3 regions of the Leifsonia sp. 2TAF2 genome follow, and region 2 is predicted to be linked to each of the others. Evidence: predicted binding sites of a transcription regulator. Region 2 holds the regulator's gene; each other region holds the start of a gene.
What was found. The regulator HrcA, encoded in region 2, represses chaperone genes, less so after heat shock. The targets are predictions, from matches to a motif close to TTNGCACTCGNNNNNNNCGAGTGCNAA.
Positions count from the first base shown of each region.

Region 1: a site for HrcA is predicted at 1,452-1,478, ahead of groES (co-chaperone GroES). Genes of this name have one in related genera too.
Region 3: a site for HrcA is predicted at 1,903-1,929, ahead of groL (chaperonin GroEL). Genes of this name have one in related genera too.

Region 1 is NZ_JBFRFY010000001.1:791,755-795,922, reverse strand. Features, by position in the region: gene rarD (EamA family transporter RarD) at 27-968, opposite strand; gene groES (co-chaperone GroES) at 1,064-1,360, opposite strand; gene AB4Z18_RS03860 (THUMP-like domain-containing protein) at 1,494-2,681, shown strand; gene AB4Z18_RS03855 (DUF4190 domain-containing protein) at 2,699-3,286, opposite strand; gene tsaD (tRNA (adenosine(37)-N6)-threonylcarbamoyltransferase complex transferase subunit TsaD) at 3,418-4,168, opposite strand, start outside.
Region 2 is NZ_JBFRFY010000001.1:1,814,358-1,818,525, forward strand. Features, by position in the region: gene dnaJ (molecular chaperone DnaJ) at 1-922, opposite strand, end outside; gene hrcA (heat-inducible transcriptional repressor HrcA) at 978-2,000, opposite strand; gene AB4Z18_RS08795 (DUF4870 domain-containing protein) at 2,158-2,673, shown strand; gene AB4Z18_RS08800 (DUF4870 domain-containing protein) at 2,768-3,151, shown strand; gene hemW (radical SAM family heme chaperone HemW) at 3,189-4,168, opposite strand, start outside.
Region 3 is NZ_JBFRFY010000001.1:960,963-965,130, forward strand. Features, by position in the region: gene msrB (peptide-methionine (R)-S-oxide reductase MsrB) at 1-359, opposite strand, end outside; gene AB4Z18_RS04675 (DUF3263 domain-containing protein) at 539-850, shown strand; gene AB4Z18_RS04680 (LytR C-terminal domain-containing protein) at 873-1,421, shown strand; gene AB4Z18_RS04685 (cold-shock protein) at 1,592-1,795, shown strand; gene groL (chaperonin GroEL) at 1,973-3,592, shown strand; gene AB4Z18_RS04695 (Gfo/Idh/MocA family protein) at 3,823-4,168, shown strand, end outside.

The DNA of each region.
Region 1 (4,168 bases), 1.0 Mb from region 2:
GGCCGGCTATTCCGTGAGGCGAGGGCCTAGTCGACCGCCGCCAGATCGAGTTCGGCGGCGCGCTTGCCCTGCCGCGCGGCGACGATCATGTCGATGCTCAGGATGAGCAGCGCCAGCCACACGATCGCGAAGCCCAGCCAGCGCTCCGGCGGCATGGCCTCGTGCAGGATGGCGACGCCGACGACGAACTGGATGAACGGCGCGAAGTACTGGATGAAGCCCATGTACACCAGCGGAAGGCGGCGCGAGGCGGCGGCGAAGAACAGCAGCGGCACCGCGGTGATGACGCCGGCTCCGACCAGCAGGACGGCGTGCCACGGACCGTCCGAGCCGATGGTGAGGCCGACCGTCACACCGACGACGATGAGCTGGATGACGGCCACCGGCGTGAGCCACATCGTCTCCAGAGTCAGACCCGAGAGCGCATCCACCCGATTGCCGACGCGCTTCTTGATGAGGCCGTACAGGCCGAACGAGAACGCCAGGATGAGCGCGATCCACGGCACGGACCCGTAGCCGACGGCGAGGACGATCACGGCGACGATGCTGACGCCGACAGCCACCCACTGGGCGATGCGGAGGCGCTCGCGCTGCACGACGACGCCGAGGAACACGGTGACGATGGGATTGATGAAGTAGCCGAGCGCGGCCTCGACCACATGCCCGCTGACCGTGGCGAGCACGTACGTCTGCCAGTTGACGTAGATGAGTGCGCCGGCGAGACCCATGGTGAAGAGCACGCGCTTGTCACGCAGGAGCGCGGCGAAGGTGCCCCAGCTGCGGGTGACGCTGAGGGCGACGGCGCAGAACCCCAGCGAGAAGACCACGCGCCAGCCGACGATCTCCCACGCTCCGGCCGGCGCGAGCGCCAGGAAGTAGATCGGGAGGATGCCCCAGAGGACGTACGCGCTGATCGCGTAGACCAGCCCCGAGGTGCGGTGGGAGGAGAGGTCGTCAGGCTGTGCCACTCGTCCGACTCTACCGTCGCCTTCCGACATCGCTGCCGAAAACGACGACGGCCCGGATGCTCAGAGCATCCGGGCCGTCGGAGGAAGTGTCTGCGTCAGCGGACGACGACCGCGAGCACGTCACGGGCCGACAGGACGAGGTAGTCCTCGCCGCCGAACTTGACCTCGGTGCCGCCGTACTTGGAGTAGATGACCTTGTCACCCACGGCGACGTCGAGGGGGACGCGGTTGCCGTTGTCGTCGATGCGGCCCGGGCCCACGGCGACGACCTCGCCCTCCTGCGGCTTCTCCTTGGCGGTGTCGGGGATGACCAGACCAGAAGCAGTGGTCTGCTCAGCCTCGACCTGCTTGATGACGATGCGATCCTCGAGCGGCTTGATGGAGACCGACACGTTGACCCCTTTCCTATGAAGAACAGTGTCTCGACTAAGACTGAATTAGCAACCTCGCACTGAGAGTGCTAACCCGAGTCTAGGGGGTGCGTTAGCAGTCACGCAACGTGAGTGCCAGGGTAGCGTTGAGGTCATGGAACGCTCCGAGCTGGTGGCCCTGCTGAGTCCGGAAGGGCTGCGTCTGCTCGACTCACTGCCCCCGTATCGCAGCGAGCAGGATGTGCTGCGGATCGTCAGTGACCTCCGCAAGCAGGGCCACTCCCCCGCGCTCGTGGCGGCCGTGCTCACGCAGTCGAAGCTCCGGCGCAAAGCGGAGGCCAAGTTCGGCGACTTCGCCTCGCAGATGCTCTTCACAGAGGCCGGGCTGGAGCAGGCGACGCGGCTGCCGGTCGCCGCCCGGCACGCGGGCCGCTTCCGCGCGGCCGGCATCAACCGTGTTGCGGACCTCGGCTGCGGCATCGGCGGCGACGCGCTCGCCCTCGCGGCGCTCGAGCTGGAGGTGACCGCCGTCGAGGCGGACGAGGTGACCGCGGCGATCGCGTCGTTCAATCTCGCACCCTTCCCCTCCGCCGTCGTGGAGCACGGCCGCGCGGAGGAGGTGGACCTCCGCGAGATCGACGGCGTCTTCCTCGACCCTGCCCGGCGCACCGCCGGCCACACCCAGACCGAGCGCCTCACCGACCCGGACGACTACACCCCGTCCCTCGGATTCGCGTACGAGCTGGCGACCGGCCGCTCGGTCGGACTGAAGCTCGGGCCGGGCTTCGACCGCGACCTGATTCCGTCGACCGCGGAGGCGCAGTGGATCTCGGCCGACGGCCAGGTGGTGGAGCTCGGCCTCTGGTTCGGCGCGCTCGCCCGGCCGGGCATCCGCCGTGCCGCACTCGTGCTGCGCGGCGACCAGGCCGACGAGCTGACCGCCGACGCCGACAGCCCCGACGAGGAGACGGGCCCGCTCGGCGAGTACCTGTACGAGCCGGATGGCGCGGTCATCCGCGCCCGCCTCATCGGCGACCTGGCGCGACGGATCGGCGGCAGGATGCTGTCCGACCAGATCGCCTACATCACCGCGGACGCGGCGGCCGACACCCCGTTCGCGGCGGGATTCCGCATCCTCGAGACACTGCCGTACGCCGAGAAGGACCTCAAGCGTGCCCTGCGGCAGCGCGGCATCGGGACGCTGGAGATCAAGAAGCGCGGAGTGGATGTCGACCCGGCGGCCCTGCGTCGACGGCTCGCGCTCAACGGCGACCGCCCGGCGACCCTGATACTCACCAGGGTGGCCGGGCGGCACACCGCGCTGCTCGCCGAGCGGCTCTGAGGCCGCCGGCGGAGCGCTCAGTACGTGTTCGAGTAGTTCGCGAGGCTGGCGAAGATCACCGCGAGGATGATCCAGTAGATGATCGCGATGGCGATGCTCACGAAGCCCAGGATGATGCCCGTCAGCCAGAAGCCACGCGCCTGCGGCTCCTTGTTGCGGCCGATGAAGCCGAGGACGATCGCGGCGATGCCGAACAGGAAGCCGATGCCCCACGCGAGGTTGAGCACGATGCCGACGATGCCGCCGACGAGCGACAGGATGCTGAGGATCGGCGACTTGGCGGCCGGCTGTCCGTAGGGCTGCGCGTACCCGGGGGCGGGTTGCCCGTAGGCCGGCTGGCCGTACGGCTGCTGCCCCGGCTGCTGACCGTACGGCTGCTGGTATCCCGGCGCGGGCGGCTGCTGACCATAGGGCTGCTGGTATCCGGGCGCGGGCGGCTGCTGACCGTATCCGGGCGCCGGCGGCTGCTGACCGTATCCCGGTGCAGGCGGCGGCACGGCTCCCGTGTCACCCGCAGGCGCAGCGGCGGGAGGAGGCGGAGGCGGAACCGAGCCGTTCTGGGTGTTGGGGTCCACCGGGTCGGTGGGGGCGTTCGGATCGGTCATGAGACCCATCTCCTTCAGTGAGGCAAGCTGGCGATCAGCGTTTCTGCCGGAATCCCTCGGTCGGAGGAATCCTGAGAGAACGCTGTATCCCCATGGTGACAGGGCAGGCGCAAGAGTGTCAACGCACCGTGTCAGGCGGTGACCTGAATCTCCGTGACCGGGAGGGTGGAGTCGGACGAGAAGGTCAACTCGCTCGGCTCGTGACCTGCCATGATCAGCTGCGCACCGAGCGCCGCGATCATCGCCCCATTGTCCGTGCAGAGCGACAGGGCCGGAATGCGCAGGGCGACTCCCGCCTCGGCCGCTCGCGCCACCGCCAGCTGCCGCACCCGGGCGTTGGCGACGACGCCACCGCCGAGCAGCAGCCGGGGCACACCGTGGTCGCGGCACGCCGTGAGGGCCTTTGTGAGCAGCACGTCGGCGACCGCTTCGCGGAACGATGCGGCGACATCCGCCACGGGCACCTCCTCGCCGGCGTCCTGACGCTGTTCGACCCAGCGGGCGACCGCCGTCTTCAGCCCCGAGAACGAGAAGTCGTAACGGTGCTGTTCGAGGTCCTTCGGCCGGGTCAGGCCGCGCGGGAACCGGATGGCCTTCGGGTCCCCGTCCGCCGCGACCCGGTCGATCTGCGGGCCGCCCGGATACGGCAGCCCCAGCACCCGCGCCACCTTGTCGAACGCCTCCCCCGCCGCGTCGTCGATCGTCTCGCCGAGGAGCTGCACATCCGACACGAGGTCGCGGACGAGAAGGAGGGAGGTGTGGCCTCCCGAGACCAGCAGGGCGACCGTGGGCAGCTCGACCGGATGCCCGGGACCGCCCTGGGCGTCGAGGAGGTCAGCGCCGACATGGCCGACCAGGTGGTTCACCGCGTAGAGCGGCTTG
Region 2 (4,168 bases):
TGCCGCGGTCCTTCACCGTGATGATGTCGGCGGACTGAGTCCCCGGCTTGAGTTCGAGCCGGATGTCGCCGTCGAGCGCCTTCATGGTCGCCGTGGTGCCGAGGATGGCATCCGTCATCGACAGCTCCAGCGTGCAGAGCAGGTCGTCGCCGTCGCGGCTGAACACCTCGTGGTGCTTGACCTTGATCTCAAGGTACAGGTCGCCGTTCGGGCCACCGGCGGGGCCGGCCTCGCCGCTGCCCGGCATCTGCAGGCGCAGGCCGGTGTCGACACCCGCGGGGATGTCGACCGGCACGGAACGCCGGGCGCGGACGCGGCCCTGACCCTGGCAGGTCACGCACGGCGTCGCGATGACGGTGCCGTAGCCGCGGCAGGTGCCGCAGGGGCTCGAGGTCATCACGTTGCCGAGGAGCGAGCGCACGGAGCGCTGGATGCTGCCGGTGCCGTGACAGATGTCACACGTCACCGGCTGGGTGCCCGGCTGGCAGCACGAGCCGTTGCAGGTCTCGCAGACGACCGCCGTATCGACCTCCAGGTCGCGGTGCGTGCCGAAGATGACCTCGTCCAGGTCCACCTCCACGCGGAGCAGGGCGTCCTGGCCGCGCTCGCGGCGCGACCGCGGACCGCGCGTCGCCCCTCCACCGCCGCCGAAGAACGTCTCGAAGATGTCGCTGAACCCGGCGAAGTCGCCGGCTCCTGCGCCCCCACCGAAGCCGCCGGAGCCGCCCAGGTCGTACTGCTGGCGCTGCTGCGGATCGCTGAGGACGTCGTACGCGTGCGTGACGAGCTTGAAGCGCTCCTGCGCCTCAGAACTCGGGTTGACATCCGGGTGCAACTCGCGCGCGAGCCGGCGGTACGCCTTCTTGATCTGGTCGGGGCTGGCGTCGCGCTCGACGCCGAGGACTTCGTAGTGGTCGGCCACGTAGGCTGTTCCTTCTTCTTCTCGATCGCGTGTTGTGGTCTCGGTCGCAGGCGGCCTACTGGTCGCCGAGCAGCCGGGAGAGGTAGCGGGCGACCGCGCGGACGGCCGCCATGTTGCCGGAGTAGTCCATGCGGAGCGGCCCGAGCAGGCCCACGCGGGCCACATCCGATCCCGCTGCACTGTAACCACTGGAGAGGATGGATGCTTCCGTCAGCCCGAACACCGCGTTCTCGCGCCCGATGCTGACGGCGACGCCGTGCTGGTCGGTCGCCATCTCGTCGAACAGCCGGAGCAGGACGACCTGCTCTTCGATCGCCTCCAGCACCGGTGTGATGCTGCCGGGGAAGTCGTGTTCGGTGCGCACGAGGTTCGCGGCGCCGGCCATGACCAGCTTCTCTTGCCGATTGGCAGCGATCTGGTCGAGCAGGGCACCCACGACCGGTTCGACCAACTGGCGGGTGCGTTCGGTCAGCGCCTCCGGCAGTTCGCGCAGTCGTGCGGTCGCCTCTGCCAGGGTCAGCCCGGCGGCGGCGCCGTTGATCGCGCCGCGGATCTCGGCAACATCCTCGTCGCTGATCTCGTCGTGCGACTCGATCACGCGCTGCTCGACGGCCCCCGAGTCGGTGATCAGCACGCTGAGCAGCCGACGCGGCGCGAGGGCCACCAATTCGATGTGCCGGATGCGCGAGCGCGCCACCGACGGGTACTGCACCAGGGCGACCTGGCTCGTGAGCTGCGAGAGCAGGCGCACCGTGCGCGAAAGCACGTCGTCGAAGTCGAGGGACTCGCCGAGGAACGTCTCGATCGCCGTGCGCTGGGCAGGTGTCAGCGGGCGCACCTCTGCGAGGTGGTCGACGAACAGCCGGTAGCCCTTGTCGGTCGGCACGCGGCCCGAGGAGGTGTGCGGGGCTGCGATCAGCTCCTCTTCCTCCAGCAGCGCCATATCGTTCCGGATGGTGGCCGCCGACACGCCGAAGGAGTGCCGCTCCACGATGCTCTTGGACCCGACCGGCTCCCTCGACGCCACGTAGTCCTGGACGATGACGCGCAACACTTCGAGGCTGCGTTCCGAGACCATCTCCGCCTCCCGTCGACCGATTAGCACTCGCTGTTCCTGAGTGCCAATCCTACCGCGCCGAAACGCGGTGAGGATGATTGCTGCCTGAGACTCGCCCGCAGTACCGTATGGGCACCGGTTCGACAGCGTTGCAACCGATCATGAAAGGGTTCCGCCGATGACAGACCCGAACCAGCCCTCCGACCCCGCGGACGGTGTCCCCCCGCAGCAGCCCGGCGGCGTCCCCCCGCAGCAGCCGTACTCGAACGTACCGCCCCAGCAGCCGTACTCGCAGCCCGCCGGCGCGCCCCAACAGCCCTACCCCGCCCAGGCCGCGCCGCTCGACCCGGCCCAGGACAAGCAGTGGGCGTCGTTCGCCCACCTCGGCGGCATCCTCTGGATCCTTCCCTCCCTGATCATCTGGCTCGTCTTCAAGGACCGCGGACGCCTCACCGACCAGGAGGCGAAAGAGGCCCTCAACTGGCAGATCACCTGGATCATCGCCTGGGTCGCCTCCCAGATCATCGGGATCATCATCGGCAGCTTCACCTACGGCATCGGCTACCTGCTGTTCGGGCTGCTCATCCCGTGGGCGCTGTACATCGTGAACCTCGTGTTCTCGATCCTCGGTTTCGTCCGCGTGAACAGTGGAGGCACGTACCGCTACCCGGTGAACTTCCGCTTCATCAAGTAGCCATAGCGCGTTCAGGCTCTTTTCAGCCTGGGGCCCCGCGCCCTAGGCTGGATTGAACACGTCCACCCCTGGTCCTTCAGAGGAGAACAGCACCATGTCCGCGACACCCCCGCCGCCCCCACCACCCCAGCAGCCGTACGGAGGGGCGCAGCAACTCAGCCCCGCAGACGAGAAGCTGTGGGCCACCCTCGTGCAGGTCGGCGGCATCCTGTTCAACTGGATCCCGGCGCTGATCGGCTACCTCGTGCTGAAGGACCGCGGCCCGTTCGTGCGCGCACACACCGCGACGGCGCTCAACTTCCAGATCACCATCTTCATCGCGTACATCGTCGGCGGCATCCTGTCGATCGTCGTCGTCGGCATCTTCATTATCATCGCGGCGTGGGTGATCAACATCGTGTTCAGCATCATCGCCGCCGTGAAGGCCAACCAGGGCGAGTACTACACGTACCCGATCGCTATCCGATTCGTGAGCTAAGCGAGCGGCCGGTCGGCCTCGTCCGCTGGGCGAGCCGTCAGGCGGCCTCGTCCGCCAGCAGCCGGCGCACGACCGCGTCGGCAAGGAGCCGCCCCCGCAGGGTCAGCACGATCGACCCGCGAAGGGCGGCTCTTCCGTCTACCAGCCCGTCCGCGATCAGCCCGGGAACCTCGTGTCGCCCGGCCTCCCCGAGTTCAGTGGTGCGCAGACCGTCGCGGATGCGCGAGAGCAGCAGCACCCGCTCCACGTGGCGGGTCTCCGTGTCGAGCGTCTCGCGCCCGGCTGCCGGAGACTCGCCGGCGAGGACGCGCTGCGCGTACGCGGCGGGATGCTTCACGTTCCACCAGCGGACGCCTCCGACGTGACTGTGCGCGCCCGGACCGATGCCCCACCAGTCGTGGCCGAGCCAGTATGCGAGGTTGTGCCGCGAGCGGTGGGCCGCATCCGTCGCCCAGTTGCTGACCTCGTACCAGTCGTAGCCGGCGTCGGCGAGCCGGGTGTCGGCGAGCTCGTACATGTCGGCCTCGAGGTCGTCATCCGGCTCGGGCACCTGGCCGGACCGGATCTGGCGGGCCAGCTTCGTTCCCGGTTCGACGATCAGGGCGTACGCCGACAGATGGTCGGGCTGGCAGGCGAGCGCGGTGTCGAGGCTCTGCGACCAGTCGTCGAGCGACTCCCCCGGCGTCCCGTAGATGAGGTCGAGGCTGACCTGAAGGCCCGCCTCGCGCGCCCAGCCGACGACCATCGGGATTCGCGCCGGGTCGTGGGTGCGCTCCAGTGTCTCGAGGACATGCGGGACGGCGGATTGCATCCCGAACGACACGCGGGTGAACCCGGCGTCGGCGAGGCGCCGCAGGTCGTCGGCATCGACCGAGTCGGGGTTCGCCTCGGTGGTCACCTCCGCACCGTCGGCGAGACCCCAGGTGTCCCTGACCGCGCCGAGCATGGCGCTGAGGTCGCCGGGTGGCAGCAGCGTGGGGGTGCCGCCTCCGAAGAAAACGGTCGACACCGGACGGT
Region 3 (4,168 bases), 850 kb from region 2:
AAGCCGTCCGGGAAGACGTGACCCAGGTGGGAGCCGCAGGAGGCGCAGCGGACCTCGGTGCGCACCATGCCGAGGCTGGTGTCCTCGATGAGCTGGACCGCCTCCGGCCGCACGGACTCGTAGAAGCTCGGCCAGCCGCATCCCGAGTCGAACTTGGTGCCGGACTTGAACAGTTCCGCACCGCACGCCGCACAGGTGTAGAGGCCGGCGCGACCCTCGTCGAGCAGCTCGCCGGTCCACGGACGCTCGGTCGCGGCCTCGCGGAGAACCGCGTACTGCTCGGGGCTGAGCTCCTCGCGCCACTCGTTCTCGCTCTTCGCGACGGTGTAGCCGTCCTGGGCCGTGTCGTTCTGTGACATACCTCTCCCTTTCGTCGTCTCCAGACTAAACGGGCGTCGTCCCGCGTCTGTTCCCTGTTTCGTCCTGCGACGTGCCGCTGCGAAACGGCCAACACACAGCACCTGCGCCCTAGGATGATCCGCGAGCGCGGGGCTCGACCGGCATGCCGGCCGCTTGGCGTTCGCCACGAGGGAAGGCGGTGCGCGTGACCCGGTCAGCCGACGAACGGCCCACCGCCGAGCAGGACCACTCGGGGGCGGACGCGCTGAGCGATCGGGATGCCTCGATCCTCGCGTTCGAACGCCAGTGGTGGCGGCACGCCGGAGCGAAGGAGCAGGCCATCCGCGAGGAGTTCGGTCTCTCCGCGGCTCGGTACTATCAATTGCTCGGCGCGCTCATCGACCGTCCCGCCGCACTCCGCCACGACCCCATGCTCGTCAAGAGGCTGTTGCGGCTGCGCGAAGCGCGGCTGGCCGCACGACACGCACGGACCCTCCCGTCCGGCGACTGACCCCCAAGGACCACACCCCCTGATGGCAGAGAAGTTCCCCCGCGACCGGTTCGACGAGATCCCGGACGACCTGAAGCGCGTCGGCGCACACCGGGCCCCCCGTCCCCGCGGCAGGGCCTGGATCGCGGTCGGCTGGGCGGCGCTCGCGACCGTGGTCCTCGTGGGCGCCGGTATCTTCGGCCTGTCCGTGATCAACGGCAACCTCTCGTTCCACGGGCCGTCCTCCTCGGCGAGCCGTACGCCGACACCGACCCCCACACCGACGCCGACGATCGTCCCGACCGTGAACCCCGCGCTCAACGTGAACGTGCTGAACGGCACGGCGACGGAGGGCCTGGCGCAGACCGTCGGCGACAAGTTGACCGCCGCCGGCTGGAAGGTCGCGGCGCTCGCGAACGCCGACCGCACCGACCTCGCGACGACCATCGTCTACTACGGCGACCCGGCCAACCAGGCGGCGGCGCTGGGGGTCGTGCAGTCGCTTCCCGGGGCCACCATTCAGCAGAGCACCGCGTTCGACGACACCGGTGCCGATATCACGGTCGTCGTCGGTGCGAACTACCAGGGCTGACCGGGAGCTCCGCGGCGCACATCCGGCTTTGTTTCAGCCGTGTTTAAGTTTCGCTTCATTTCGTAATCGATTCAGAAAAACACTGGTATCCGGGGCCATTGCAAGCATTAGGATCGGGAGTCAACGTGCGGCGATGGATCGCGCGAGCGACACAGCAATGGGAGTAATGCATGGCGAACGGGACCGTGAAGTGGTTCAACGCTGAGAAGGGCTACGGCTTCATCACCGTCGAGGGTGGGGGACAGGACGTTTTCGTTCATTACTCCGCGATTGACATGGCGGGATACAAGGTTCTCGAAGAGGGCCAGCAGGTCGTGTTCGAGGTCGGCTCCGGGCAAAAGGGCCCGCAGGCCGAGTCGGTACGGCTGGCCTGAGCAACAGCGATACATCGAGTGCGCGAGCGCCGTCCCCGTCGGGGGCGGCGCTTCGCCGTTCCCCACCGCGCGCCTTGCACTCCACCACGTCGAGTGCCAGAATCGCTTTAGCACTCCATCTGATCGAGTGCTAATAAACGGAATCTTTCGCAGACGTCCGGGAGGGACGAGAAACACATGGCAAAGATCATTGCTTTCAACGAGGACGCGCGTCGCGGCCTCGAGCGCGGCCTGAACACCCTGGCCGACACGGTCAAGGTGACGCTGGGCCCGCGCGGTCGTAACGTCGTGCTCGAGAAGAAGTGGGGCGCCCCGACCATCACCAACGACGGCGTCTCCATCGCGAAGGAGATCGAGCTCGACGACCCGTACGAGAAGATCGGCGCGGAGCTCGTCAAGGAGGTCGCCAAGAAGACCGACGACGTCGCAGGTGACGGCACCACCACCGCGACCGTCCTCGCTCAGGCCCTCGTCAAGGAAGGCCTTCGCAACGTCGCCGCCGGCGCCGACCCGATCACGCTGAAGCGCGGCATCGAGAAGGCCGTCGCGGCAGTCACCGCCGAGCTCGTCGCCTCCGCCAAGGAGGTCGAGACCAAGGAAGAGATCGCGGCAACCGCATCCATCTCCGCCGGCGACACCACCATCGGCGAGATCATCGCCGAGGCGATCGACAAGGTCGGCAAGGAGGGCGTCGTCACCGTCGAGGAGTCGAACACCTTCGGCACCGAGCTCGAGCTGACCGAGGGCATGCGCTTCGACAAGGGCTTCCTGTCGCAGTACTTCGTCACCGACCAGGACCGCCAGGAGGCGGTGTTCGAGGACCCGTACATCCTCATCGCCAACCAGAAGATCAGCAACATCAAGGACCTCCTGCCGATCGTCGACAAGGTGATCCAGGCCGGCAAGCCGCTCCTGATCATCGCTGAGGACGTCGACGGCGAGGCCCTGGCGACCCTGATCGTCAACAAGATCCGCGGCATCTTCAAGTCCGTCGCCGTCAAGGCTCCGGGCTTCGGCGACCGCCGCAAGGCCATGCTGCAGGACATCGCGATCCTCACCGGCGGCCAGGTCATCTCCGAGGAGGTCGGTCTCAAGCTCGAGAACGTCACCCTCGACCTGCTCGGCCAGGCCCGCAAGGTCGTCATCACCAAGGACGAGACCACGATCGTCGAGGGCACCGGTGACTCCGAGGCCATCGCCGGCCGCGTGCAGCAGATCCGCAACGAGATCGAGTCGACCGACTCGGACTACGACCGCGAGAAGCTGCAGGAGCGCCTCGCCAAGCTCGCCGGTGGCGTCGCCGTCATCAAGGCGGGCGCGGCAACCGAGGTCGAGCTCAAGGAGCGCAAGCACCGCATCGAGGACGCCGTCCGCAACGCGAAGGCCGCCGTCGAGGAGGGCATCGTCGCCGGTGGTGGCGTGGCCCTCATCCAGGCCGGCAAGACCGCGTTCGAGAAGCTGGAGCTGACCGGTGACGAGGCCACTGGCGCCAACATCGTCAAGGTCGCCATCGAGGCTCCGCTGAAGCAGATCGCGATCAACGCGGGCCTCGAGGCCGGCGTCGTCGTCGAGAAGGTCCGCAACCTGCCTGTCGGCCACGGCCTCAACGCCGCGACCGGTGAGTACGTCGACATGCTGGCCGCCGGCATCAACGACCCGGTGAAGGTCACCCGCTCCGCGCTGCAGAACGCCGCGTCGATCGCCGGACTGTTCCTCACCACCGAGGCCGTCGTCGCCGACAAGCCCGAGAAGAACCCGGCGCCCGTGGGCGACCCGGGTGCGGGCATGGACTTCTAAGTCCGAACCACGTCAAGAGGGCGTCTCCCGTTCGGGAGGCGCCCTCTTCGCGTCTGCGGTGGCGGCGGCCAGCGCCTCCTCCTCGTGCTCCGCCTCCGCCTCTCGAAGCATCTAGTGGTCCCAACACGCCGTCTCGCCCCTGTCCATACGGCGTGTTGCGACCACTCGATCGCACTCGGTGGTGTGGTAACGTTCCCACACCACGAAGCGCGACGGAGAGCGAGGGTCCAATGAGGGTGTACCTGGTCGGAGCGGGAGTCATCGCCCGCACGCACGTGGAGGCTGCCGCGAAGCTCGACGGACCGATCGAGTTCCGCGTCGCCGACGTGAGCCCCGCCATGCTGGCCGCCTTCGGCGAGGCGTACCCCGACATCCCGCGCTACCCTGACGCCGCCTCGATGCTGGCGGAGCCCGCCCGCGAAGACGACATCGTCATCGTCGCCACCCCACCGTTCGCGCACCTGGAGCCGACCCTGCAGGCGTTCGCGTCCGGCCGCCATGTCCTCTGCGAGAAGCCGCTCGCCATGTCCACCGACGAGGCCGAGCGGATGCTCGACGCGGCCGAGGCGGCCGGTC